Regions from separate parts of the Comamonas aquatilis genome, predicted to be linked through region 2. Evidence: predicted binding sites of a transcription regulator. Region 2 holds the regulator's gene; the other holds the start of a gene.

Region 1 (11,860 bases), on a different contig from region 2:
CTCGGCGACCACCGAAAATCTGACCCGCGTGGAAGACATTCTGCGCGAGCTCAACGCCAACCTCGACAAGCTGGAAAAGCAGGCCGAGGTGGCGGCCAAGTACAACGGGCTCAATGCCCAGGTCACGCTCAAGCAGCATCAGCTGTGGTTCATGAAGCGCAGCGAGGCCGAGGCCGAGCAGGACCGGGTGCGCGTTGAAGGCCTGAAGGTCGTCAACGAGCTCGAAGAGCGCATGGCCGACATCCGCAACAACGAAAGCGGACTGGAGACCCTGCGACAGGCCCACTACGACGCCAGCGATCAGGTGAATCAGTCCCAGGCTAGGCTGTATGAAGCCACGGCCGAAGTGGGAAGGCTGGAGGCCGAAATCCGCTATGTGGTCGAAGGCCGCCAGCGCGTCACCCAGCGTCTGCAGCAACTGGCCGAGCAGGTGCTGCTGTGGAACAGCCGCAACGAGGAAGCCCAGGGCGAGATCGAGAATATCGAAGGCCAGGGCATGAATGCCGAAGAGCAGGCCGAAATGCTGGCCGCCCAGGTCGAAGAGCAGACCATGCGCCTGCCCGATCTGGAAGATGCGCTGCGCCATGCCCAGAAGGCCGATAGCGACCAGCGCGGCTCCGTGGTGCAGGTGCAGCAGCAAATTCAGGTACTGGCCGCCGAGCAGCGCAGCCTCGACGAGCAGCGCCGCCAGTTCGAAAGCCGCTTCGAGCGCCTGCGCAGCGACCGCAACGCACTGCAAACCCCCGACGAGGCGCGCCTGCTGAATCTGCAAACCCAGCTGGCCGAAGCGCAGGAGCTGGCCGAGATGGCGGCTGCCGTGCTCAACGAACTGCAGGAAAGCGTGCCACAGCTCGACGAGGACCGCCGCACGCGCCAGCAGGCCGTGAACCAGGAAAACCGCCGCCATGCCGATCTGTCGGCACGTTTGGAGGCCCTGAAAGCCCTGCAGGAAAAAGTCAAGACCGACGGCAAGCTCCAGCCCTGGCTGGCCAAGCACGGTCTGGACGGCATGCAAGGTCTGTGGAGCCGCATCGCCATTGAGTCCGGTTGGGAAAATGCCCTGGAAGCCGCGCTGCGCGAGCGCCTGGGCGCGCTGGAAGTGGGTCGCCTGGATATGGTGCGCGGCTTTCTGGGGTCGGGTGGCCACGATGCGCCGCCGGCCCGTCTGGCCTTTTTCAGCCCGCCGCAGGCAGGCAACTCGCCAGCGGGCGGCCGTTTCTCGCGCCTGTCCGATCTGCTCAAGGTCAGCAACAACGGCCTGCATGCGGTGCTGGTGGACTGGCTGACGGGCTGCTTTACCGCGCCCACGCTTGATGAAGCCCTGACCCAGCGCGATCAGCTGCAGGCCGGCGAAATCATTTACGTGCCTACCGGCCATGCCGTTACCGCACATAGCGTGACTTTTTATGCCCAGGATTCCGAGCAGTCCGGCCTCTTGGCCCGGGCCCAGGAAATCGAGCACCTGGAAAAAGAAGTCCGCGCCCAGGCGCTGATTGCCGAGGAGTCGCGGTCCACCCTGGTAAGAGCCGAAAGCGCCTATGCCGATGCCTCGCAGCGTCTGGTCTCAGCGCGCCGCGAAGCCACCGAGGCCCAGAGCCGCGCCCATGAGCTGCAGGTCGAAACCTTGCGCCTGTCCCAGCTGGCCGAGCAGGCCCGGGCCCGCAATGCGCAGATCACGGCCGACCTGTCCGAGGTGGAGGCCCAGCTGTCCGATATCGAGGAGCGCAAAGTCTCGGCCGAGGCCCGCTTTGAAGAGCTGGATATGCAGCTGGCCGACAGCCAGGAGCGTCATGCACAGCTGGGCGACAAGGTGCTGGAGGCTGAGCGCCGCCTTAACGAATCGCGCGAGCAGCTGCGCAGTCTGGAGCGCCAGGCGCAGGAAGCCACGTTCTCGCAGCGCAGCCTGCATGCACGCCGCTCCGAGCTGTCGCGCACCATCGAGACTGCCAGCCAGCAGACCAAGGCCTTGGCCGAGGAGCAGCAGCGCGCCCAGGATGAGCTTGCTCGCCTGACCGATGCGGCCGCCCAGGGCGGCTTGCAGGATGCGCTGGATTTGAAGATGCAGCGCGAAAAAGACGTGGCCGAGCGCCGCAGCGAATACGACGACCTGACCAACAAGCTGCGCGCCAGCGACGAGCGCCGCCAGAGCCTGGAAAAAGCGCTGGATCCGCTGCGTCAGCGCATCACCGAATTCCAGCTCAAGGAACAGGCTGCCCGCCTGGGTCTTGAGCAGTACAGCAATTTGCTGACCGAAGCCGAGGCCGATCTGGCGGCCGTGTCCCAGTCCATTGCCGAGGGCAATGTGCGCATGCACGGTCTGCAGGGCGAAATCGACCGCTTGCACCGCGAAATTGCGGCCCTGGGTGCGGTGAATCTGGCAGCGCTCGACGAGCTGGCGCTGGCCAGCGAGCGCAAGATCTTCCTCGATGCGCAGGTGGACGATTTGACCCGCGCCATGAACACCCTGGAAGAGGCCATCAAGAAGATCGACGCGGAAACGCGGGAGCTGCTGTCCGGCACCTTCGAGATCGTGAACCGCCACTTCGGCCGCATGTTCCCCGAGCTGTTCGGCGGCGGTCAGGCCAAGCTGGTGATCACGGGCGACGAAATTCTGGATTCCGGCGTGCAGGTGGTGGCCCAGCCGCCCGGCAAGAAGAACCAGACGATTCACCTGCTCTCGGGCGGAGAGAAGGCGCTGACGGCGATTGCCCTGGTGTTTGCCATCTTCCAGCTCAACCCCGCGCCTTTCTGTTTGCTCGATGAGGTGGATGCGCCGCTGGACGACGCCAACACCGAACGCTATGCCAAATTGGTGTACAGCATGAGCAAGGGCACGCAGTTCCTGTTCATCAGTCACAACAAGATCGCCATGGAAATGGCCGGTCAGCTGATCGGCGTGACCATGCAGGAGCAAGGTGTTTCACGAATTGTTGCCGTGGACATGGAGTCCGCTTTGTCCATGGCTGAGCTATCCTGAGGGGGATGCTCCTCGCAGTCCCTATCCCAACCTGTTGACCGTTTGAACCTCTTTTTTCCAAATGAGTAACTTGCAAATCAGTCTGGCCGTTGTGGGCGTTGTGCTGCTGGTCCTGATCGTTGCCTACAACTCTTGGTCTGCCCGCCGCAACGCGCCCAAGCGCTCCGAGCCGGTTGACGAGGCAGCGCAGGCCGATCCCTTGCGCCACGAACCCGGCATGGACACCGTAGGCCACACTTCCGACCTCACCAAATACCAGCACGAACCCGTGCTGGGCGACTTCAGCAAGGCCGTGCCCGGCGCCGAGCCGCTGCCCATGCCCGAGGCGGGCGGCCGCTTTGCCGAGACCGATGCCGAGCTGGCCAGGCTGGTGGCCCAGGAGGCCCATGCCGAGCAGCAGCGTCACGTTGTGGCCACGGCCCATGGCGAGATGGAGGATGAGCTGCAGTCCGGTGCCACGGCATTGCGCACCGATGCCGCCATGGCCCAGCAGGCAAACATGGCAGGCGCCAAGCAGGAGCCGGTGTTTACCGAGGCTCCGCTGGCCGCTTCCGTGCCGCCGGCCGCTTCCATGGAGCGTCGAGGCCATCTGGATGCGCTGATCGATGCCATTGCCCCGATCCAGGTCGGTCAGGCCGTGCCCGGCGAAGTGGCCATGCAGGCCCAGCCCAGCACACGCCGCGCCGGCAACAAGCCTTTTGCCATCGAAGGCATGAACCAGCAGACCCGTCAGTGGGAGCCGCTGCAGGCCGGTCAGCGCTATCTGGGTTTCCAGTCCGGAGTGCAACTGGCCAACCGCACGGGCGCACTCAACGAGATCGAGTTCTCGGAGTTCGTGGCCAAGACCCAGCGCTTTGCCGACGCCTTGAGCGCGCTGCCCGATCTGCCCGATATGCTCAACGAAGTCTCGCGTGCCCGCGAGCTCGACCAGTTCGCCAGCGAGCACGATGCCCAGCTGAGCTTCATGATCCGCGCCCGTCAGGCCTCCTGGAGCGCCGGCTATGTGCAGCAAAACGCCGGCCGCCAGGGCTTTGTGCCCAGCTCCATGCCGGGGCGCATGGTTTTGCCTTCGCCCAATGTCGGCATGCCGCCGGTGCTGGTGCTCAACTACGATCCGCAGGCGGCGGTGGCTGACGATCTCGATCAGTCCGTGGTGCGCGAATTCCTGATCAGCCTAGATGTGGCCCAGGTGCCGCGCGGCGAACAGCCTTTTGCCCATTTGCGCCAGGTGGCCGAGCAGATGTGCCAGACCATGGACGGCGTGCTCTGCGACCAGAACGGCTATCTGCTGCCGGTCTCGGCGCTGGACCCGATTCAGCACGATCTGGAGCTGCTGTATGACAAGCTCGACAGCCACGAGCTTTCCGCAGGTTCGCTGCTGGCGCGGCGCCTGTTCAGCTGACAGCCCAGGGCCAGATTTTCTGGCCCCTTTTTTTGATTTCCCCCGGCGGATAGCGCATGACCGAGAACCTAGACCTTTTTTCCGCTGAACCGCCCGCCAGGAATGCGCCAGATGCTACGCAAAGCATAGCGCCCGAAAAAGTGCTGACCAAGGTGGCCGAGCTGCGGGCCCAGCTCAACCAGTGGGCGCACGAGTATTACGTGCTCGACGAGCCCAGCGTGCCCGATGGCGAATACGACCGCCTCTACCAGCAGCTGGAAGCGCTGGAAGGCGCTTACCCGGCTCTGATCACCCCCGATTCGCCCACGCAGCGCGTGATTGGCGCGGTGCTTGACGGCCTGCAGCCGGTGCGCCATGCCGTGCCCATGCTCAGCATCCAGACGGAAACCGACAACCAGGCCAGCGGCGCCCTGGCATTCGATGCCCGCGTGCGTAAGGAGCTGGGGCTCGATGAGAGCGCGCCCGCTGTGGAATATGTGGCCGAGCCCAAGTTCGACGGTCTGGCCATGAATCTGCGCTATGTGAACGGTGTGCTGGTGCAGGCCACCACGCGCGGCGACGGCGAGGTGGGTGAGGATGTGACGCACAACATCCGCACCATCCGCAAGATTCCGCTGTCTCTGCCCAAAGACCAGGGCGTGCCGCCCGTGGTCGAAGTGCGGGGCGAAGTCTATATGGGCCGCGCCGATCTGCAAAAGCTCAACGAGCGCCAGAGCGCGGCCGGAGCCAAGACCTTTGCCAATCCGCGCAATGCGGCGGCCGGTTCGGTGCGCCAGCTCGATTCGGGCATTGCCGCCCAGCGGCCGCTGTCGTTTTTTGCCTATGGTCTGGGCGAGATCACGCCGCCTGCGCAAGGCGGGCCGGATTTCGGCACGCATTACGCCATGCTGCAAACGCTGAAATCATGGGGTTTTCCGGTTGCACCCCAGGTGTGTGTTGCGCGCGGTGCTTCTGAACTGGTAGCGTTTCACCAGCGCCTGGGTGCCGAGCGCGATGCTCTGCCCTACGAGATCGACGGCGTGGTCTACAAGGTCAATTCTCTGGCGCTGCAGCGCCAGCTGGGCTTCAAGTCACGCGAGCCGCGCTGGGCCGTGGCCCACAAATATCCGGCCCAGGAAATGCCCACGCTGATGGAAAGCATCGATGTGCAGGTGGGGCGCACCGGCAAGCTCACGCCCGTGGCCAGACTGGCGCCCGTGGCCGTGGGCGGCGTGATCGTGACCAACGCCACCTTGTCCAATATCTTTGATATCCGCAAAAAAGGCGTGCGCGTAGGCGATACCGTCATCGTTCGCAGGGCGGGCGATGTGATTCCCGAGGTCGTAGGGCGTGTGCCCGGCGAGCGTGCCGCCTATGTGCCCAACTTTCACATGCCCAAAAACTGCCCCATCTGCGGCAGCGCCGTGGTGCGCATGAAGGGCGAATCCAACCACCGTTGCACGGGCGGGCTGTTCTGCGGCGCGCAGCGCAAGGAGGCAATCCTGCACTTCGCGGCCCGTCGCGCCATGGACATCGAAGGCCTGGGCGACAAGCTGGTCGATCAGCTGGTGGACGCCCAGGTGGTCAAGGTCCTGCCCGATCTGTATCGCCTGGGGCTGACGGCCCTGGCGTCTCTGGACCGCATGGCGGAGAAATCGGCCCAGAACGTGCTGGCGGCGCTGGAGAAATCCAAGCACACCACGCTGCAGCGCTTTCTGTTCGGCCTGGGCATACGCAATGTGGGCGAGGCCACGGCCAAGGATCTGGCGCGCCACTTCGGCACGCTGGACGCCATCATGGATGCCGATGTCGAGGCCTTGCTGCAGGTGCCCGACGTGGGGCCGGTGGTGGCCGACAGCATTCACACTTTTTTTGCCCAGCCTCATAACCGCGAGGTGGTGGAGCAGCTGCGGGCCTGCGGCGTGCACTGGGAAGAGGGTGCACCGCCCGAGAAGGCGGCCCAGGTGCTGGCCGGCATGACGGTGGTGCTGACCGGCACTCTGCCCACGCTCTCGCGCGACGAGGCCAAGGATATGCTGGAGGCGGCCGGGGCCAAGGTCTCCGGCTCGGTGAGCAAGAAAACCAGCTATGTGGTGGCCGGGGCCGAGGCCGGCAGCAAGCTGGTCAAGGCCCAGGAGCTGGGCGTGGCCGTGCTGGACGAAGCCGGTATGCTGGCGTTGCTCAGGGGCCAGACGCCGGCATCGCCGGCCGCCTGATGGACAAAGACAATGCTGCGGCGACGCAGAACAAGAGGGATGTATCACCGTGATTGCACGTAAACCCGTGGTGGGCGTGGCTTTGGGCAGTGGCTCGGCACGCGGTTGGGCCCACTTTGGCGTGCTGCGCGCCCTGCGCGAGGCCGGTATCCAGCCCGATATCGTCTGCGGCACCTCCATAGGCTCTCTGGTCGGCGCCGCCTATGCGGCCGGGGAGATGGACCGTTTCGAGGAGTGGGTGCTGGGCCTGGGCATGCGCAAGGTCTTTGGCTTTATGGACTTCAACCTGGGCAGCGGCATGCTCAAGGGCGAGAGAATCATCGAGTTCTGGCGCGAGCATTTTGTGCAGGAAACCATGGAGGAGCTGGCAGCCCCCTTTGGCTGCGTGGCCACCGATCTGCATACCGGCGCCGAAGTCTGGCTGCGCAAAGGCTCGATTGCAGATGCCGTGCGCGCCTCGATTGCTCTGCCCGGCCTGTTCACGCCGGTTATTCGCGACGGGCGCTTGCTGGTGGATGGCGGTCTGGTCAATCCCGTGCCGGTCTCGCTGGCGCGGGCCATGGGCGCCGATGTGGTGATTGCCGTGGATTTGAATGCCGACCTCATGCGCCGTAACAGAAATGCGGTCGGCATGGGCGCAGCTGCGGCCAGGCCCGGCAAACCGCAGGCCCAGCAAGCGGCCGAGCCGGAACCGGCCTTCACCGATCTGGAGCCGCCTGCGGGCATGTTCCATGCCAATGTGCCGCCCATGGGCTGGAGCGGCAAGTGGAAAAGCTCCATGACCAGCGTGAAGTCGTTTTCCTCCTCGGTGCTCAAGCGCGGCATTCACAAAAGCGATGAAGAGCTGCAGCAGAACATTCCCTCGCTGCTCAACGTGGTCATGTCCAGCGTCAACATCATGCAGATGCGCATCACGCGCAGCCGCATGGCGGGCGATCCCTCCGAAGTGCTGATCGCGCCCAAGGTGGCGCATATCGGCCTGCTGGACTTTCATCGGGCCCGGGAAGCCATCGATGAAGGCTATGCTGCCGCCAAGGCGGTGCTGCCGAGCTTGAAGGACTGGGGCGTCTAGAGTCGCTGTGCCGGCTTTGATGCGTGGCTGACCGCTGCTCTAGCGCGTGGCTTGCGCCAATATTGCTATGGTTTGTCTAGCTAGAGGCGATTGATAATCAAGGGCTGGGTCGGTTTTTTGTTCCAATAAATGCGGTGAATGGCCTGGTCGCAGCTGAGCCGTCCAGGCGCTGTAGCTGCGCAGCGCCATGGCATGCAACTGGCCCAGATGGACAGGCAGCTGGGACAGAATCTGCGCCTCGCTCTGCACCCCGGGGCCGTGCGCCAGCAGCAATTCCTCATGGCCGGTGCGGCACCACTGCTTGATGCTTTGCTCCGTCACCTCCAGGTGGCCTTGAAACGCCCAATGGCGTCCATGGCGGAAGCCCTTGTTCAGGCAATGCGTGCCCACCATGGTGCGGCTGGCGCCTTTGGGGATTTCAAAAGTGTCGTAATGCCAGTTGAAGATGGTGGCCTGGCTGGGCAGGTGCATCTGTTGCTGGGCTTCGCGCGTGGTCCATATCGAACTCCAGCCTATATTGGGGCAGGGGTTGCGCCAGACGCGGGCACCCATGGCGCGGGCCAGCATCTGCGCGCCAAAGCAGTGGCCCAGCACCGGCACATCGCAGGCCAGCGCGTTTTGCAGCAGGCAGCGTTCATCTTCAATCCAGCGCAGTTGCTCGTTGGCGCAGTGGTTGCTGCCCAGCACGATGATGCCGTTGTAGTCTCGTGCATGGGCCGGTGCTGAGCCCTCGGCGCAGGGGTCTATCAGCACATAGGCCAGGTCTTGCTGGCGCAGATGATCGAGCAAGATGCCAGGGCCTTGCGAAGCTTCATGCTGGAGGATGGCGACAGGTTTCATACAAGAGGCGGGGCACAGCCGCCCGTGGTGGTGAGGCCTTGAATATAGGAATCACGCCATCAAGCCCTTGTATGGATTGCGCAGCCTGCTATCAAGATTGCATCAAGCGCATGGGATGAGGGCGGCTTGAGGCTGGCTTTTAAATGGGGTTTGGCGGCTTTGCTATGATCAACTGTATAAATTCACAGTTAAACCGATTTCACTCCTCTCAGGTGATCGCGTGAGCACGCCGCCCCCCCATCGCTTTTACTATCTGCACAACTTTCAGCGTGCGCTGGACTGGTTGGGCCAGCGCTATGGCGATCTGCTCAACGCCCAAGAGCTGCAGTTCATGACGCGCTTTGCCCAGCTGCCCCAGGCCTCGCAGGCGCTGCTGGTGCGCATGATCATGCGCCGCGGGCCCTGGTTCAGGGCCGGCAAGCTGGTGTATGAGGAAATCCCCGCGCTGGCCGATGCGGCCCAGCCTTTGCGCCAGGAAGGCTGGATTGACGATGCTCAGCACATGACGGCGGCCGAACTGTTCGGCTTGCACACCAAGCCCGAGCTGCTGCAGATTCTGAGAGATTTTCCCTGTAGCCTCGATACCAGCCCCGACACCAGTCCTGCTATCAGCTTCACCATCAGTCCCAGCCTGCGCAAAAGCGAAATGCTGGCGCTGGTGCAAAGCGCTCACCAGGGCGACAGAGCTTATGCCCAGTGGCACCCGCAGGCCGCCGAGCCGGTCTGGCGCCTGATGGTGGGCGAGCTGTGCGAGCGCTTCAGGCTGATGTTCTTTGGCAATCTCTACCAGGACTGGTCGGAGTTTGTGCTGGCCGATCTGGGCGTGTTTCGCTATGAGAGCGTGGCGTTCGATGCCGGCTCGCGGGCATTTCAGCAGCGTTGCGATGTGGATGTCTATCTGGCGCTTTCGGCCTGCCGCCAGGCGCTGGACGAAGGCGCGGACGTGGCGGCGCTCGGTGAGTCGCTGGCTCAATACCAGAGCGCCAACCCCTGGCTGGAAAAGCGCCGCGCCAAGATTTTGCTGCAGCTGGGCCAGGCCTGCGAGCGGGCACAGAACTGGACCCTGGCCCAGAGCCTTTATGCGCGCTGCAACTACCCGGGTGCGCGCCACCGCCAGATTCGGATGCTGGAGCGGCTTGAACAGTTCAATCAAGCGCTAGCCCTTGCCGAGCTTGCACAATCTGCTCCTGAAAGTGAGGAAGAAGCTCAGCGCATTGCCCGCATGCTGCCGCGCCTGCGTCGCAGCACAGGGGCGGGCGCAGCCCAGGAGAAACGCCGGCGTGCGGCCGCACTGGCCCCTGCCGTGGCTGGGCTGCGCTCTGATGTGACGCTGGCTTTGCCGGCCGAGCCGATGGCCGTGGAGTACGCGCTGCGCGATCACTGGCAGTCTGAGCAGGCGCCGGTGTTCTATGTGGAGAACGCGCTGATCAACTCGCTGTTTGGCCTGCTGTGCTGGCCCGCCATCTTTGCGCCGCTGCCGGGCGCGTTTTTTCACCCTTTTCAAAGCGGCCCGGCCGATCTGAGTGCCCCCGATTTTGTGCCGCGCCGCCAGGAGCTGTTCGATGCCTGTTTGCAGGCGCTGGCAGACGGCAGCTACCGCCGCGTGATTGCCCAGCGCTTTGCCGAAAAGCAGGGCCTGCAGTCGCCGTTTGTCTTTTGGGGCACGCTGAGCGAGGAGTTGCTGGCTCTGGCGCTGGACTGCATTCCGGCCGCCCATCTGCAGCTGTTTTTTGCCCGGCTGCTGCAGGATGTGAAGGGCAACCGCACCGGCTTTCCCGATCTGGTGCGCTTTTGGCCAGCGCGGGAGCAGGAACGGCCGCGTTACGAACTGGTGGAAGTCAAGGCGCCGGGCGACAAACTGCAGGACAACCAGATTCGCTGGCTGGTGTATTGCACGGACCATGGGCTGCCGGTCAGCGTCTGCCATGTGCAGTGGAGTGATGGACTGCCTGCGGAGGGCGCTTGAGCGCTGAAGCCACCGATCACAGCAGCGCGCCAGCCGTGGTCGGCGTTCGCGCTCTGTGCGAATTCACGGCCCGCAGCGGCGATCTGGACCTGCGCTTCACGCCTTCGCCCACTTCGCTGGAAGGTATGGAAGGCCATGCCACGGTGCGCCGCCGCCGCGCCGCGGGCTACGAGTCTGAAATCAGCCTCGGCGGGCAGTACCTGGGCCTGCGGGTTCAGGGGCGGGCCGATGGCTTTGATGCAGCAGCCTGCCGGCTGGAAGAAATCAAAACCTATCGCGGCACGCTGGACGGCATACGCCCCAACCACCGCGCTTTGCACTGGGCCCAGGCCAAGGTCTATGCGCATCTGCTGTGCCAGGCGCGGCAGCTGGCGCAGATCAATGTGGCGCTGGTGTATTTCCATGTGGGCAGCGGCGAGGAAACCGTGCTCAGCAGCCTCTACGCCGCCGATGAGTTGCAGCTGTTTTTCGACAGCCAGTGCCAGCGCTACCTGGCTTGGGCGCGCGGCGAAGCGGCGCATCGGGCGCTGCGCAACACCGCCTTGCAGGCGCTGGACTTTCCGCATGCGCAGTTTCGCGCCGGGCAGCGGCAGTTGGCTGTGGCCGTGTATCGCACGGCAGCATCGCCAGCGCCAGCGAATAGCCAAGGCGACAGATCAGGCGATGAACCAGAAGATAAGCCAGGTGATACCAAAGCCGGCGGGCGCAGCCTGATGGCTCAGGCCTCTACAGGCATTGGCAAAACCCTGGGCACGATTTTCCCGCTGCTCAAGGCCATGCCGGGCCAGGGGCTGGACAAGCTGTTTTTTCTGACTGCCAAGACCACCGGCCACGCGCTGGCGCTGGATGCGCTGGCACAGCTGCAGCAGTCCACAGCGCCCGGTGTTTTGCGGGTGCTGGACCTGCAAGCCAGAGACAAGGCCTGCGAGCACCCGGACAAGGCCTGCCATGGCGACTCCTGCCCGCTGGCCCAGGGCTTTTACGACCGCCTGCCTGCGGCACGCGAACAGGCGGTAAGCCTGGTTGTGCAGGACGCTCCGGCCGTGCGCTCGGTGGCGCTGGCCCATGGCATCTGCCCCTATTACCTGATGCAGGAATTGACGCGCTGGGCTGATGTGGTGGTGGGCGACTACAACTATTACTACGACAGCTGCGCCATGCTGTATGCGCTGACCCAGGCCCAGGGCTGGAAGGCGGCCGTGCTGGTGGACGAAGCCCATAACCTGCTGGACCGTGCGCGGCGCATGTACACGGCCGAGCTTTCGCAGTTTGTGCTGCATGCGGCGCGCAAGCAGGCTGGGGGCCGGGTGAAAAAAGCGCTGGACGGCCTCAACCGGGCCTGGAACGCCTTGAACAAGGTGCAGCACCACAACTACCAAAGCTATGCCGAGCCGCCAAGCAGTCTTTT
Region 2 (11,860 bases):
CGTTGCGCGAAAAATGGCCCCGCCCCGTGACCGCCAGCCTCTATGCCGGCCAGCCGCCCAGCCCGCCGGGCAGCGCCCCAGCATTTGCGCTGCAACGCCAACTGGCCGATACCGCCGTCAACGGCAAAGGCGAGAAGATCGCGCTGAGCTGTTTTGCCGGCCAGCGCGTGGAAGCCGTGGCCGCCGTGGCCAGACCCGAATCGTTTTTTGCCATGCTGGCACAGCAGGGCATTGCCCCTGCCGCCACCCAAGCCTTGCCAGATCACTATGATTTTGAGAGCTTTTCGCGCAGACTGGATAATGGCCAGCCCTTGATTTGCACCGAAAAAGATGCGATCAAACTCTGGAATTCCCACCCCGAGGCCTGGGCCGTGCCCCTGCAGTTGCAGCTGCCGCAGGCCTTCTGGGACTTGCTGGATGCACAGCCGGCTCTGGCGAATCGCCCCAGGATTTGCGACAACGACCCGCAGCCCATGGCCGGTGCTGACTATCATTGACTCAATACAGGCCGCCAGCCCCGGCTGGCCGCCTCAACTCATCACACTTTTGCAGGATTCCCATGGACGCCAAACTTCTTGAACTGCTGGTCTGCCCCGTCACCAAGGGCCCGCTGCGCTTTGACCGCGAGCGCCAGGAACTGATCAGCCACAGCGCCCGCCTGGCCTACCCCGTGCGTGACGGCATTCCCGTGCTGCTGGAAAACGAGGCCCGTACGCTGTCGGACGAAGAACTCGAAGAAGACCGCTAAGCCATGAGCTACACGGTACTGATTCCTGCCCGCCTCTCCTCCACCCGCCTGCCGGGCAAACCCCTGGCCGATATTGGCGGCCTGCCCATGGTGGTGCGCGTGGCCCAGCGCGCGGCGCTGGCTGGCGCAACCCGCTGCGTGGTGGCGGCAGACGATGCCAGCATCGTGACGGCTTGCCAGCAGCACGGCGTGCAAGCCATCCTGACCCGCAACGACCACCCCAGCGGCAGCGACCGCCTGGCCGAAGCCTGTGAACAGCTAAATCTCTCGGGTGACGATGTGGTGGTCAATGTGCAAGGCGACGAGCCGCTGATAGACCCCACCCTGATCGACGCCGTGGCCCAGCTGCTGCTGGCACGCCCCGAAGCCAGCATGGGCACGGCCGCCCACCCCATAGACAGCCTGGCGGACTACCGCAACCCGAATGTGGTGAAAGTGGTCTGCGATGCCAAGGGCCTGGCCAACTATTTCAGCCGCGCGCCCATCCCTTTCTCGCGCGATCATGCCGATGCAGCCTGGTGGAACGCCGAAAGCGGTGCTGCGGCCAAGGCCGGTCATGCGGGCTTTACGCCGCTGCGCCATATAGGCATCTACAGCTACAAGGCCGGTTTTCTGCGCGAGTTCCCCCGCCTCTCGCCCGCCCCCACCGAGGCCATGGAGCAGCTGGAACAGCTGCGCGCCCTGTGGCACGGCCATCGCATTGCCGTGCATATCACGCCCCATGCGCCAGGCGCCGGCGTGGATACGCCCGAAGATCTGGAGCGCGTGCGCGCTCTGTTTGCCTGAAGCCGGACACACCAAGGGAATTCCCTTGGTTTGCTATCAAAACAAAAGCATCCTGCGTTCCATGCATATGGGCCCCATATTGAATTCAATATAAAACCCATATAAATCAAGCGCTTCCCGCTATAATTTCCACTTAGTCCGAATAGCGCATGCGGGCGCCAGATTCCACAGCTACAACTACAGCCATCGCTCAAAGGTAGCAGCAAAGCCTTCCCAGGCCCCACTTGTGACAGTCGCTAGCCACTTGTGTAAGCCTGTGTTGGTCTTGTGCGTGCTATCCTTGCCCGCGAAAAAATATAGCCGGAGGGCAAAACTGGTGACCACCCACCACCTCTGGCAAGCCAAGAATTTCTACTCTCCTCAAGGATCTCCATGAAACTGATTTTGTTGGGTGCACCCGGCGCCGGCAAAGGCACTCAGGCCGCCTTCATCTGCCAAAAGTATGGTATCCCCCAAATCTCCACCGGTGACATGCTGCGCGCTGCCGTCAAGGCCGGCACGCCTCTGGGCCTGCAAGCCAAGGCCGTGATGGACGCCGGCCAGCTGGTCAGCGACGACCTGATCATCAACCTGGTCAAGGAACGCATCACCCAGCCCGATTGCGCCCAGGGCTTTCTGTTCGACGGCTTCCCCCGCACCATCCCCCAGGCCGACGCCATGAAGGCTGCTGGCGTGAAGCTCGATTACGTGCTGGAAATCGACGTGCCTTTCGAGGCCATCATTGAACGCATGAGCGGCCGCCGCAGCCACCCCGCCTCGGGCCGTACCTACCACGTCAAGTTCAACCCACCCAAGGTGGCAGGCAAGGACGATGTCACTGGCGAAGACCTGGTGCAGCGTGAAGACGACAAGGAAGAAACCGTCAAGAAGCGCCTGGATGTGTACAGCAGCCAGACCCGCCCTCTGGTGGACTACTACAGCAACTGGGCCAAGGCCGACGCCGCTGCAGCTCCCAAGTACCGCGCCATCAGCGGTACAGGTACCGTGGAAGAAATCACTGCACGCGCTTTTGCGGCTCTTGCCGAATAAGCCAGCCTCTGCAAGCCGTCATTAAGACACGCGCTCAAAAAAGCACCTCATCGAGGTGCTTTTTGCTTTCTAGCGCTTACTCTGCATACGCCAGCAGCTATCAGTTCAGGAGTCTTCACTCGACTGCAATGCCAGCGCCAGCATCAACGCCACGCGGGCCTTGCCGGGCGTCAACAGGATCACATCCGGCTCGCCCGCCGTTGCACCAGCGCGCAGCCAGCCGGAAAGCCCCGCCATCGCCTTAAGCACAGAGGGTTGCGAGGGTTGCTCGGTAAAACCCACGGGCAAGCCTTCCAGGCAGCGGGTGCTGCTCCATACCACCACGCCAGCCTGCTGCGCGCGTGCCAGTGCCTGCAGCATATGGGCATGAATCGTGGCATTGCCCGTGCCCGCCACTACCAGACCGCGCACGCCGGCGGCCACCAGCGCATCCACGCTGCGTCCGCTTTGCAAAGCCCCAGAGGTCAGCAATTCCACCCAGGGCAGCTCGCTGCGGCCCAGCAAGTCCTGCAACGCCGTGCTGCTCAAAGCCTGTGCCTGCCTGACGGCCACGGGCTGGGCCAGCCAGCGCACGGCACACTCTTGCACCACGGCACAAGGTCCGCTCTCATAGGAGCGCAGCGCATTGAGGCGATAAGGATGAACCTTGAGCACCTGCTGCGCGCCATGCACTTCGCCAGCCGCAACCACCCACACCCCAGCCACGGCGCTGGCAGCCACCACCACGGCATCGCGCAGATTTTGCGGACCATCGGCCTGCAGCGAAGTCGCCGGGCGCATGGCACAGGTCAGCACCACCGGCTTGATGGGCTGCAGCACGGTGTGCAACAACCAGGCGGTTTCCTCCAGCGTGTCCGTGCCGTGCGTGATCACCAGGGCCTGCGTATCGGCATCGGCCAGCGCCTCGGCCACGGCCTGCAGCAAGCTGCGCCACACCGGCCAGTCCATATCCTTGCTGTCGATCTGAGCCAGCTGCACGGCGGCCAGCGGAGCCGCAGCCAACTGTGGCAAATCCGGCACCGCGGCCAACAGACTCTCCACGCTGATCTGCCCGGCCTTGTAGCCCACGGCCTGCGTGCTCGATTCCGCCTGGCCCGCAATCGTTCCCCCGGTGCCCAAAATCACAATCTTAGGATTTGCCACTTGCTCTCCACAAAAAACTGGTTAAAAATACAGGTACTGTATAAACCAACAGATCAGAATTCCAGACCCAGGCCTTCAAGCCTGAGCCTATCGAACCAAGACTGGATGCCAGCATGCTAGACCACCCCAAGCTCACTCCTCGCCAGCAGCAGATTCTGGACCTCATCCAATCGACTATTTCCCGCACCGGCGCTCCCCCTACCCGCGCCGAGATCGCCAGCACTTTTGGCTTCAAGTCCGCCAATGCCGCCGAAGAGCATCTGCAGGCCCTGGCCCGCAAGGGCGTGATTGATCTGGTCAGCGGTACCTCGCGCGGCATCCGCCTGCGCGCAGACACCGTGCGCAACATCAATGCCGCGCGCGGCGCCAGCTTTTCCCTGCCGCTGTCCTCCATGGCACAGCTGGTGCTGCCGCTGGTGGGGCGCGTGGCTGCCGGCTCGCCCATTCTGGCCCAGGAACATATAGACCAGAGCTATGCGGTCGAACCCAGCCTGTTTGCCGCCAAGCCCGATTACCTGCTCAAGGTGCGCGGCATGTCCATGCGCGATGCCGGCATCATGGACGGCGATCTGCTGGCCGTGCAAGCCACCACCGAGGCGCGCAACGGCCAGATCGTGGTGGCCCGCCTGGGCGACGACGTGACGGTCAAGCGCTTCAAGCGCACGCCCCAGGGCATTGAGCTACTGCCCGAAAATCCCGATTACAAGGTAATTCATGTAGCGCCCGAAGAGTCGTTCGCCATCGAAGGCCTGGCCGTAGGCCTGATCCGCAACAGCATGTTCATGTAACTGCTGCCGCTGCGCGCCCGGCCTCACCGCTGCGCACAGCCCCTGTTTTCTCCAGTCCAGGTGGTAGGCGCGAAGCCTTGCAGCTTCGCCCTGGGCGAAGCTTTGCCTAAAGTTTGCAATCCTGCCCTGCTCATGCCTCACGGCTTTTGATAAGGAGTTGCCAAATGGGATTCACCGCACCACTGCTGTCTTTGACACGTTTTGCCTGGAAAGTCTTTCCCGTCGCCGCTGCCGCAGGACAGCCCTCAGCCGCATGGGCGGCCAGCAATGACAGCGGGCCAGACCACGTCGGCGGACCCAGCTCCGACAGCGCACAGGCACAAGAGCAAGCACAGCGGCTTCAAGACACTGGCGCCTGCCCCAACGTGATCACCCTGCGCAGCAGCCGTACCCGTCGCCACAATAGCCCAGGCCGATATGACAAACCAGTGGCCGCGCTACAGCAACTGGCCTTGCCACTGCAAGCGGCTGACAGCATCCAGCCGCGCCTGTTGAAAATCGTGCAGCGCGAACCACAAAAGCAGCCCGAGTGCCTGCTGATTTCCGGCCGCATGGCCGATGTTTGCGCGGAGCTTGAGCGCATGGCAGGCGCAGAACAGGTCTGGCACGCCTGAGCCGTTGCGGACAACGATCACCGCCCCCTGACGCCGTAATACAGCCCCGCTGCTGAGCTATCCCAAATACGCTCAGCGTTGCTCAAGGCGGTTCACATGCCCCCTGGAATCCGTTGCACACAGCCACTGCACACCTTGAAGCATGAGAAAGACTTCATAGCCTCCAGCCGCAGGCACATGCGATAGCGGCAGCACGAACAAGGAATTGGCCCCACTCTTCAAGGCCAGAGCGCTTTTGCACGCAGCCATGGCTGCCGATGCAGCCTGCATATCGGCGGCCGGTGCCGGCTGACCGGTGCTTGAAGAACTTTGCTCCATGGAAAGCGTGTATTGCGCCTGTTCACCGCGCCGCGCTGCATTGCGCATCAGAAACACATGGATGACATAGTCTGCCCCCGTCTCCGGTCGAAACATGCAGACATTGCCCGTCAATGCGCCTTGGCAAACCGCCTCTGAACGGCCTTTTTTCTCGACATTGAAGTAATTGCTGGGGTTGTTGGTGACCAGTTTGACCGTCACTTGCTGGTCCGGCCCGGCAGCCAGCGCATATTGGGCGCTATCGTCCCCCTTGATCTGCCCGCTGACCGAGGAGCTGGCACTGCTGCGCAGCGCGACACGTTCCTGGGCATATGCTCCGCCGCTCATCAGGCTGACGGCGATCCACAAGATCGGAAGAATTCGTGTCATACAAAGCCCCTTGTGCTGGTTCCAGAGCGCATGCAGCATCTGTTGGAAGTTGCAATTTTGCCTCGATATCGCTGCTGAGTCTGCTCAAACCGGCTTGAAGTCGACAGACTGCAATGGAGTTAGAGCACTTTGGCGCGCTATCTGATCTCCGCCTGCAGGAGGCTCCAGCCAGCCTGCGCTTTTGCGGCTCTCAACATGACTTGCAGCGGCACTTCGCCTTGGTCACGATGGCCGGCTTTTGCTCCTAAAATTGATAAAAATCAAATGGGGGAAGCGAGATGGATTTCTTAGGCAGTCAAGGATCCGAGCTGAGAAAAATGAAAAGTCAGCTCGTGGCCCAGGAAGCGCTGCTGTTCGCAGTGATAGAAACCCTGAACCCCGAATATCTCAAAACTTTGCGTTTGCGTTTTGAGTTGCGTGCCGAAGAGGCCAAGACCGAGGTCCTGAACTCCATGGCCACGGACGAGTTGTATGAGCGCCTGCTCGAGCATCTTGAAAAATATTCAAAAACCATCAGCAACAGCGATTGATGCCATAAGCACACCGGCCAGCGACGGATAGGAGCTTCCGCTTTTCTTTTTGACTGGGATTCCCAGTCATCCCATCTTTGGAGATCCGCTCACAGCGCCCAGACCTTACCCCTGAAGCAGCCTGAAGGGCAATAGAGTCTCTGCTATCAATCTTCTTGCAGCATGGCATCAAAATACTGAGCAGATCCTCTTCAGGTGACATACTTTGAAAAGTGATGCCAAAAGCTACGCTAAGCTATGGAGTGAGTAAGGCGGGCCTGAGCCGCCTGGCGGCGTTGGTTTTGGCGCAGATTGGGGTAGCCAAAGCTTTAGCGCATTGAATACATTGGATTTATCCAATCAATTCAGCCACTTACCAAAGGATTCCGGTAGTGAACATAGTTATTCTGGACGATTATCAAGATGCTGTGCGCAAGCTCGAATGCGCCCAGTTGCTGGAGCCTTTCAATGCCAAGGTCTACACCAACACGGTCAAGGGCGTGGGCCAGTTGGCCATCAGGCTGCGCGATGCGGACATCATCGTTCTGATCCGCGAACGCACGCCCATCACCCGGCAGTTGCTGGAAAAGCTGCCTCGTCTCAAGCTCATTGCCCAGACGGGCAAGGCCGGAGCCCATATCGACGTCAAAGCCTGTACCGATCATGGCGTGGCCATTGCCGAAGGCATAGGCTCTCCGGTCGCCCCCGCCGAGCTGACCTGGGCCTTGATCATGGCTTCTATGCGCCGCCTGCCGCAATACATCGCCAATCTCAAGCACGGAGCCTGGCAGCAATCGGGACTCAAGACCGGCTCCATGCCTACTAACTTCGGCCTGGGCAATGTGCTGCGTGGCCGCACCTTGGGCATCTGGGGCTATGGCCGCATAGGCCAGTTGTTGGCCAGTTACGGCAAGGTGTTTGGCATGCAGGTCTGCGTCTGGGGCAGTGAAGCCTCCCGCCAAAGAGCGGTGGATGACGGCCTGACGGCCGCAGCATCCAAGGAGGCATTTTTTGAACAAAGCGATGTGCTGTCCCTGCATCTGCGCCTGCATGAAGCCACGCGCGGCGTGGTCACGGCTCAGGACCTGGCCCGCATGAAGCCCACCGCCCTGTTCGTCAACACCTCACGCGCCGAGCTGATAGAGCCTGAGGCATTGCTCTGCGCGCTCAATCGCGGCCGCCCCGGTCTGGCCGCCATCGACGTGTTCGAGAGCGAACCCATTTTGCAAGGCCATGCCTTGCTGCGCCTGGAAAACTGCATTTGCACGCCGCATATCGGCTATGTAGAGCAAGACAGCTACGAGCTGTACTTCCGCGCCGCCTTTGAGAATGTGGTGAATTTTGTGGCTGGCAATGCCACCCACATCCTCAACCCCGAGGTGCTCTCCGGCCCTATCCGGCTCAGGCAGTGAAACAGCTGTCGAGCCTTGGAGATCAATGCCCGTTTTCCAGGCCCTGCTCGGACTTCAGGCGGACTTGCTTTGACAGTTCGCCCTCTGTGGCCTCGTAAACAGACTGGCGCACCACGGTTTCCACCTCCTGCCGCAGCCTAAGCACCATGGTGCGGGTCTGCTCCTGCACCACTTGCGCAATGGCCTCACGCAAGCGCTGCTCCAACACCAGATCAACCCTTTGCATGAGGCGGTGAACCAGATCTTCCTCGCTTACCGCGGAAGCCAGAGCATTCGCAACCAGCCCTTGCTGCGGCTGCTGGGTTGTAGGCAGGCTAGTTGCCAAGGGGAGCGCCGACTCAAGCTCTCTGACAGGCTCTGCCCCCAACTCGGGCAGGTTCGCAATATCCAGCGGATGTGATTCAGCTTGAGCCAATAGGTCTGTTTCAAGATGGACATCGGCGGCCGGTCCCGGGTTCGCTGCCGCAATCACTTCAGCTGACGCAAACGAGGGCTGAGGCGGCAAAGCCTCGGGCAGCGGCGGCAACTCCTTGGGAAGAGCTGCTGCGCCACGCTTGGCATACAAACCGTCGGCAAGCCAGGGAGAATGGAAAGCAGCAGCCTGCTTGGGCACCGCCAAAGCGCCAAGCGCGTCTGGTACCAACTCGGGCTGCTGCGCCGACTCTGGCATCGGCACGCCTTCCGAGCTTGTTGCGTCTTGTTCTGCAGCGGCCGACTCATGCTCTGCAGCTATTACTTCGGTCAAGGTCGGAACAAAGCGTGGCGGAATTCTGGGTGTGGAATTCATGGCCTACCCCTTGAGATTCAAGTCATGCCGCGCGATGGCATAGCCACGCGCTGCATAGTCTTTCCAGCGCTCGCGCGCATCATGGCGGTCCATTTCGTCCACGGACGAGACGATTTCTACCACTCGCGCGAACTGTGCGAAAGACTCCGGCACCTGCCGGGTGAGATTGACCAACACATCATGATGCGGCAAGTCCTGCAACGAGCTTGTCAACACAATGGGAGCTGCCGAGACGAGTTGAGCACCATCGCTGATGCGTGAATGGGCCAGAAAATCCGTGGGCGAAACCGCCCACAGCTTGGGCGAGAGGCTGGCAAGCTGCGCCTCCTCAGCCAAAATGACAAGACGGGCGCCATGATTGATGGCTTTGCGCGCAAAACGGCAGGCATAGGCCTGTTTGTCAGGCGCATTGAAATGAAAAGCGATTTCAGTCACATCACACTCCCGCCAGTGCTCCAGACTCCAGAACTGGGCCAAAACACCGGCGGATGGTTCATCAGATGGCGGAGCCGCCAGCAACAACTGGCTTGGCACGCACGGCACGCGGCTTGGTCGCGCCTGTAGAGTCAATGCCCGCAGCTGCAGTCTTGATCGTCTTCGCTACAGGTTTGCTCGTCGGGGTTCGGGTAGATGCTCTGGTCGATGCCTTGGTTGATGCTTTCGCTGAAGTCTTTGCCGAGGTTTTAGCCGGAGTTTTGACCACAGTCTTGGCCGTAGCACTTTCCTGCGCCAGCAGATAGTGCAGCAACAAGCCCACGGGCCTACCTGTACCGCCCTTGGCTGCGCCACTCTTCCAGGCCGTACCGGCAATATCCAGATGCGCCCAGGGAATGTCGCCCACGAATTTCTGCAAGAACTTGGCGGCCGTGATTGCACCGCCGGCACGACCGGCCACATTGCCCATATCGGCAAAATTACTCTTCAGGCCTTCGGCATATTCGTCATCCAGCGGCAAGCGCCAGCACAGGTCATGGGCTGCATCACCGGCGTTTTGCAGCGCCTGCGCCAAGGCATCATCTGCCGTGAAAAGACCGCTGCGCACGCCGCCCAGGGCCACCACACAGGCTCCGGTGAGCGTGGCCATATTGACCATGGCGGTGGGTTTGAAGCGGGCAGCGTAAGTCAGTGCGTCGCACAGCACCAGACGGCCTTCGGCATCGGTATTGAGAATTTCTATGGTTTGACCGCTCATGCTGGTCACCACGTCGCCGGGCTTGACGGCCGCGCCGTCGGGCATGTTTTCGCAAGCAGGAATCACGCCCACCACATTGATTGCCGGCTGCAACTTGGCCAGTGCCTGGAACACGCCCAGCACACTGGCAGCGCCCCCCATGTCGAACTTCATCTCGTCCATCTCGGCTGCAGGCTTGAGCGAAATGCCGCCGGTATCAAAGGTGATGCCCTTGCCTACCAGCACAATCGGGGCCACGTTCTTCGCCGCACCGTTGTAATGCAGCTCGATCAGGCGCAAAGGCTCACGCGAGCCCTGGGCCACGGCCATGAAGGCTCCCATGCCCAATTTGGCAACTTCGGCCGGACCGTGAATCTTGCAGCTCATTCGCGCCGCCTTGGCAATGCTGCGCGCAGCATTGGCCAGCAAGGTAGGCGTTGCATGATTGGCGGGGCGATTGGCCCACTCACGTGCAGTTTCCACGCCGTTCATCTGCGCCACGGCCAGATCAAAAGCGGCAGACAGGGCTGCCGATTTCGAAGGCACGCCCAGCAACACTTTTTTAAGCGCCACTGCCTTGGCCTGGGGCTTGGTATGGGTGTAGACATAAGTGGCATCCGCCAGCATCTGCACGGCCGCGGCAACAGCCTGCGCCGAAGCCTCGAAGGAGAAGCTCAGCACCGCCTTGGCAATGCCTTCCGTCTTGAGCAGGGATGCACAAGCGGCCAGTGCATTGCGCACGTCCTTGGCCGTACCTTTGCCGGCACCGAGCAACACCACGCGGCGGGCAGCCACTGCGGGTACTTGGTACATCTGCAGTTGCTTGCCGCAAGACAAGGCAAAATCACCGTGTTTAATGGCATGGGCCGCCAGGGTACCGATGGCATCGCTGCCCAGTGCAGCCTCTTCGGAAACCAGCACCAGCAACAAGTCACATTTCTCACGCGCTGCAGCGGCAGCGGTCAGAGCCTTCAGTTCAAAGTTCATAATCGGCATTTTCCTTTTAGCCAATGTTATTCGATTCATCCATACGCAAAGAGCTGGCCCGCAGCTTTGGCGCGACGGCCGTGGTTCTTATCACTGTGGTGATGACCATGATGCTGATTCGCACCCTGGGTCAAGCTTACAAGGGCAGTGTCAGCCCTTCCGACGTGATGCTGGTCATGGGCTTTACCGTGCTCGGACAATTGCCCACGATTCTTGCACTGAGCATGTTCGTGGCTATCGTGGGCTCCCTGTCACGCATGTACCGAGACAGCGAAATGGTCATCTGGTTTGCTTCCGGCCAGGGCCTGGCATCGCTGCTGCGGCCGCTGCTGCGCTTTGCCTGGCCGGTCATCCTGGTCACCACCGGTTTGGCCCTGGGCGTACTGCCATGGTCATATGCCCAGATCGAGCAGATCAAGACGCAGTTTCAGCAGCGCAGCGACATTGACCGGATTGCACCCGGAGAGTTCCAGGAATCAGCCGGCGGCAACCGGGTCTTTTTCATCGACAAGGATGCGCCAAGCGCCATGGCGGCCAGCAATGTATTCATTGTCTCCAATGATCCGGGGCGCGAATCCGTCACCTCGGCCAAGGGTGCCCGCCTGGAAGTGATCAATGGCGAGCGCGTGGTGATTCTCATGGACGGCCAGCGCATGGAAACCCGCGCCAGCGATGGCACGGTCAAGGTCAGCGAGTTCAAGGAATACGGCACCCAGATAGACGGCGAAAACCCCATCTCCATGGAAGAACAGGCCGCACGCAGCATGCCCACCATGGAGTTGATACAGCGTGATGAACCGATTGCCCGCTCGGTGCTGGGTTGGCGTCTGGGCTTGCCGCTGGCGGCGCTCAATTTCGTGATTCTGGGACTGGCGGTCTCCAGCGTGAACCCACGTGCTGGCAATAGCTCCAGCCTCATGATTGCCTTGTTCGCCTTTATCGTTTACTACAACCTCATGACCCTGGGCGAAAGCTGGGTCTCCTCCGGAAAACTCAGCATGACCGCCTTGCTGCTGCTGCTGCACGGCACCACCTTTATCACCGGCATGTTCATCTTGCTGGTACGCCACAAGCGCTGGTCATTGCGTGATCTGCTTGGCCGCAAATCCGCCACGGGAGCCGCACGATGAAAGTATTGCGCGGGCTGATCTATCGCCAGATTCTGGCTGCCGTCCTCTACGTGACGTTGGCCTTCCTGG

What was found. Region 2 encodes LexA, which represses DNA repair genes until DNA is damaged. Its sites were predicted from a motif close to ACTGTATNNNNATACAGT; they were not measured.
Region 1: a site for LexA is predicted at 8,658-8,675, ahead of ACNAZA_RS13265 (VRR-NUC domain-containing protein). Genes of this name have one in related genera too.

The regions. Positions count from the first base shown of each region.
Region 1 is NZ_CBCSIW010000010.1:30,268-42,127, forward strand. It holds gene smc (chromosome segregation protein SMC) at 1-2,977, shown strand, start outside; gene ACNAZA_RS13245 (cell division protein FtsZ) at 3,039-4,379, shown strand; gene ligA (NAD-dependent DNA ligase LigA) at 4,436-6,574, shown strand; gene ACNAZA_RS13255 (patatin-like phospholipase family protein) at 6,618-7,646, shown strand; gene ACNAZA_RS13260 (type 1 glutamine amidotransferase) at 7,686-8,486, opposite strand; gene ACNAZA_RS13265 (VRR-NUC domain-containing protein) at 8,707-10,452, shown strand; gene ACNAZA_RS13270 (ATP-dependent DNA helicase) at 10,449-11,860, shown strand, end outside.
Region 2 is NZ_CBCSIW010000027.1:40,852-52,711, forward strand. It holds gene lpxK (tetraacyldisaccharide 4'-kinase) at 1-497, shown strand, start outside; gene ACNAZA_RS20660 (Trm112 family protein) at 560-748, shown strand; gene kdsB (3-deoxy-manno-octulosonate cytidylyltransferase) at 752-1,534, shown strand; gene adk (adenylate kinase) at 1,907-2,563, shown strand; gene ACNAZA_RS20675 (asparaginase) at 2,669-3,706, opposite strand; gene lexA (transcriptional repressor LexA) at 3,820-4,494, shown strand; gene ACNAZA_RS20685 (hypothetical protein) at 4,659-5,108, shown strand; gene ACNAZA_RS20690 (hypothetical protein) at 5,181-5,795, opposite strand; gene ACNAZA_RS20695 (hypothetical protein) at 6,113-6,325, shown strand; gene ACNAZA_RS20700 (D-2-hydroxyacid dehydrogenase family protein) at 6,697-7,716, shown strand; gene ACNAZA_RS20705 (hypothetical protein) at 7,739-8,503, opposite strand; gene ACNAZA_RS20710 (DNA polymerase III subunit chi) at 8,507-8,938, opposite strand; gene ACNAZA_RS20715 (leucyl aminopeptidase) at 9,000-10,661, opposite strand; gene lptF (LPS export ABC transporter permease LptF) at 10,685-11,791, shown strand; gene lptG (LPS export ABC transporter permease LptG) at 11,788-11,860, shown strand, end outside.